Regions from separate parts of the Blautia sp. JLR.GB0024 genome, predicted to be linked through region 1. Evidence: riboswitches for the same ligand, from Rfam matches in the RefSeq annotation. Region 1 holds a riboswitch; the other holds the start of a gene.
The links. A riboswitch is a leader RNA that binds a small molecule or an ion and turns the genes downstream of it on or off. The one in region 1 is predicted to bind FMN.

Region 1 (2,205 bases):
AAATCGTGAACCATTACCCTCTGTTTTTCTGGGTCTACAATCCAGTATTCCCGTACGCCGGAAGAACGGTATTTGAATAGTTTGACAGAGTAATCCATCCGTCTGCTACTGGGAGAGACGATTTCAATAATCCAGTCAGGAGAACCATTGCAGCCTTTATCATCCAGTTTATTTTTGTCACAGATAACAGAAATATCCGGTTCTACGTAGGTATGTGTGCTTTTGTCCAGGTATACGGCAAAGGGAGCAATATAAATTTCACATGGACCGCCCTTTCGGTCAATGTAATCTGCGATTTGTCTGCTTATGGAAAGCAAAAGTTGTTGGTGTGCCCGGGTAGAGGGAGTCATATAATAAATCTGACCGTCGATAAGCTCAGCCCTTGTGCCTTCGGGAAGGGCGTTAATATCGTTGATAGTATATATTTTTTCCTGTGCTGATGCCATAATGAACACTCCTTTCATTATATATTATAGGGAACATTTCGGGTGGTTATTCTGTTCTACGCTTAGACAAAAGGAGAATATGACTATGCATAAAGTATACTATATTTTTATTATCCTGTATTGCTGATTATGGTAAATTTTCAGAAAATGATTCATTCCGTTTTGGGACTTGCTGTGGAAGACCATGTCATAAACGTGAATCCATCAGACGGATGCTGCAGGGATTATCCGGAAGGTAAAAGCTCTAAGCGGGCTATGATTACAAGATGATATCCAGGATTTATGACGATGTGACCCAGGAAAGAGTAAGGGAATAACTGAAAAAGCTTGATTCTAATAGGTTCAGAGCTGGTTGAATTCACCAATTATTTACCAGAAATCTGTTGGTAAATACGGAAAGTTATGCGAATTTATGAAGAAAACAATTTTAAAAATCTTCAAAAACCCATTGAAATCAAGCCTTTAAAGGTTTATAATAATTCTCAGATAAAAGAAAATTCTTCGGGGCAGGGTGCAACTCCCTACCGGCGGTATAGTCCGCGACCCATGTAAATGGCTGAACCGGTGTGATTCCGGTACCGACAGTTAAAGTCTGGATGAGAGAAGAAAATGTATTTCATAATGCAGATTTCATCAATGCCCTGATTTTCAGGGCGTTTTTTCGTTTCAGCCGCGGAAGCGGCAGCGGAAAAAGAAGAATTTCCTTTTATGAAACCATCATAAAAAGGAGAGAATAAAAATGAGTAATGAAGCAATTGTAAACAAAAGACCTGCAGGTGCACAGAATCGTTCTAAAATCAGGACATTGGCACAGGTAGCCATGCTTGGAGCCGTGGCTACGGTATTGATGATGATTGAGTTTCCCATCCCGGTGATCGCACCGCCTTTCTATCAGATGGATTTCTCAGAAGTACCCGTGCTGGTTGGCGCGTTTGCTATGGGACCGGTGGCAGGTATTATGATCGAGCTTCTGAAGGTACTGCTGTATGCAGTCATCCACGGCTCCGCCACAGCGGGTGTGGGTGAAATCGCCAATTTCCTGATGGGATGCTCTTTTATCGTTCCGGCAGCATTTTTCTATAAATACCGCAGGAACAAAAAATTTGCAGTGATCGGAATGGTGATCGGAACCATTTGTATGGCTGTTGTGGGTTGTGTTGTGAATGCATTTATCCTGCTCCCCGCATACGGGGCAGCTTTCGGGATGCCGGTGAGCGCCTTTATTCAGATGGGCACATCTATCAATGCAGGAATCAATAACCTGTTTACCTTTGTGGTGCTGGCAGTGGCGCCGTTTAACCTGGTGAAGGGATGTATCATCTCTGTTGTAACACTGCTTATTTATAAGAGAATCAGAGTATTACTGCGAGGAGAATAAAAATGCCGGATATAAAAAAGGTGACGCCGCTCACAGAGAATCCCCATGTAAATCTCTACCACCTGGATGTGGAGAGTAAGACAGGAAGAAAGGGACATTACTATGTGGCGTCACGGGCAAAGACTGAGAATGAACTGAAGATCAAAACAAGGAAAAACACCCCGGATGGAGTTATTATCTACAGCCTCTATGGGGAGAAGAAAGACAGGGTCGTGCTGGTACGTCAGTACCGCTATGCTATTGACAGCTATATCTATGAGTTCCCGGCAGGCCTGGTAGAGCCCGGTGAGGACTACAGAGAAGCCGCGATCAGAGAGATGAAAGAGGAAACCGGCCTGACGCTTACTCCTCTTGATGTGGACCCGGCATATGAGAAACCGT
Region 2 (2,205 bases), on a different contig from region 1:
GATTTCTGTATCCTCATGACTGTATTTGTTATAGCTCTCCCACAGATATTTTTTGTATCCCTCCTCAAATCTTCTTCCCGGTTCCTCCACCACCAGGCCTTTATTTCGCGCAGTTCCCTCTACCTGAACGCCGCTCCAGCACATGGCTACCCTGGGGTTTTCCAGAAGCTGTTTTGTCTTTCTGAAATTTTTGTCCGTTTTAAAATAAATCTTGTCATCGTAAAAAAGGCAGCTTACATTCCTTACCATGACATAGTCGTTAAGACTTGAGGCCAGTGCCATGATCTTGCTGTTCCCAAGCATTTCAAACATGCGCCCTACGGCCTCCTCATAACTGATGGATTTGTCCAGTGTAAATTTCATTTTTTTATCCCCCTTTATTTTTCTACAACACTTTTGATCACTCTGCTTAACCTTTTATATAACAGAAATGTCAGGACTGACGTCACTCCGTACTTTATCAAATTGAACGGCAGGATTCCTAAGACTGCCATGGAAAAAGCATTTTTCATGGCCGGGTTTACTGCACTACACATGGAAATGATCTCATCCATGGTCATGCCAAACAACCGCACATAAAACGGAATGATCAGATACAGGTTCGTAAAGATCGCCACAACTCCAACCAGCACTGTGCTGACGCCCATACCAGCCAATGCGGTCTTCTTCGTCTTATGTCTGTGATAGATCAGCAGCGCAGGCATGACATAGCAGCAGCTTAAAATAAAATTCTGTAACTCACCGGTTCCCAGAGAAAAGCTGCCCTGCATGACAAGCTGCAGCAGTATTTTGACCACAATGATCATAAGTGCTGCCCCGGGGCCGAACATAAATCCCCCCAGCATCTCCATCAGCCCCGACAGATCAAAGGACATAAATGGCGGCATAAAAGGAAGCGGAAACCTGAGAAGCATAAGAACAGCGCTCACTGCCCCCATAAGGCCGATGAAAGCAATCTTTTTCACCCGCATTTTAGCGCCGGTCCCGGCCCTCATACCCTTGTCAAAAGCTGCATTGGTTGTTTCGTTTGTCTGGTTCATAGTTTGTATCCTCCTTCAAAAAAATGAGCCCGGAACAAAAAATATGCTCCGGGCGTAGTTTCACAGAAAATGTCTTTTCTCATCCGGACTATACCGTCGGTGCTGGAATTCCCCTCTTCTATTAAGGAGTCACCAGCTCAGCCGCCAAAAGCGGGTCATGGACTATACCATCGGTAGGGACTTACACCCTGCCACAAAGACTTCAATATTCATTTTTTGAAATCAGAAATGCAGTAAACATCATCTGTTGTATCTGATTATATACCATAGTCTTCCATATGTAAACAAAAACAGGAAATAAAATGTTTATATCTCTTCCAGACAGATTTTTCTTAACTCCTCCTCCTTTTTCCGATAAAGCAGAGCTTCACTATATTGAAAATACGCATCACTTCCATTGCTGTTTATAAATTCCATGGCTCTTTCGCTTTTGGATAGTCCGGTTACAAAGAGCACCATCTCCTGCTCCCCACCAAAAGCATCCGCCAGAAACTGAAATGCATGTTCCAGATTTTCTCCCGCCTGTTTTACGATTTTCTGCCTCTTTTTCACTTCCTGCCCGAAAAGCTCCCGTACACAGGCCATACCCTCTTCTTTATCCGCAATATGTCTCTCCTTCAGATATACAGTAAAGGACTCCAGCCGTCCCACTGCCCACGCCTGTACTGCTGCCTCTTTTCCGGTAATCTTCTCCTCCAGTATCCGCTGTTCCAGTTCTCTTCTTCTGTTCTCCGCAAAAGTCTGAAGCACCTGCATATCTGCACTGTCATGCAAAATCTTCTTAAAATCATCCAGCGCCTCATAGAGAGCACAGACATTCCCGTCTGCCCTGATATATGTAGCAAATGACTGATCCAAATAGGCAAGCAGAAGGCCGGCCACTGTAAATCTCTCCTCAAAGGCAGCCTGGCGGGCCATATCCCTCCGCTTATCATAGTCCTCCTTTGACAAAGTACCTGCCGCTATTTCCGGAATGGCATAATCAGTCCCGTATTTTTGGTACAACCGGTAATACACGGCAAAGTCCCTGGCGATTTCCTCTTTCTGCAGATACTGGATCACCAGTTTCTCCGTGACAGGTATCTGAAATCTCTCATAGCTTTTCAATATTTCAGATAGATCCTCCCATCCTCTTGCAGTCACAAAAAATTTACCGTCCACCGTA

Region 2: another riboswitch for FMN. It lies ahead of V8Q34_RS00860 (ECF transporter S component); the one in region 1 lies ahead of V8Q34_RS07720 (ECF transporter S component).

Annotation. Positions count from the first base shown of each region.
Region 1 covers NZ_JBANBF010000002.1:825,217-827,421, forward strand. The annotation lists gene V8Q34_RS07715 (Uma2 family endonuclease) at 1-446, opposite strand, end outside; FMN riboswitch at 940-1,058, shown strand; gene V8Q34_RS07720 (ECF transporter S component) at 1,186-1,824, shown strand; gene V8Q34_RS07725 (NUDIX hydrolase) at 1,827-2,205, shown strand, end outside.
Region 2 covers NZ_JBANBF010000001.1:205,115-207,319, reverse strand. The annotation lists gene V8Q34_RS00865 (pyridoxamine 5'-phosphate oxidase family protein) at 1-363, opposite strand, end outside; gene V8Q34_RS00860 (ECF transporter S component) at 378-1,040, opposite strand; FMN riboswitch at 1,108-1,245, opposite strand; gene V8Q34_RS00855 (ATP-binding protein) at 1,347-2,205, opposite strand, start outside.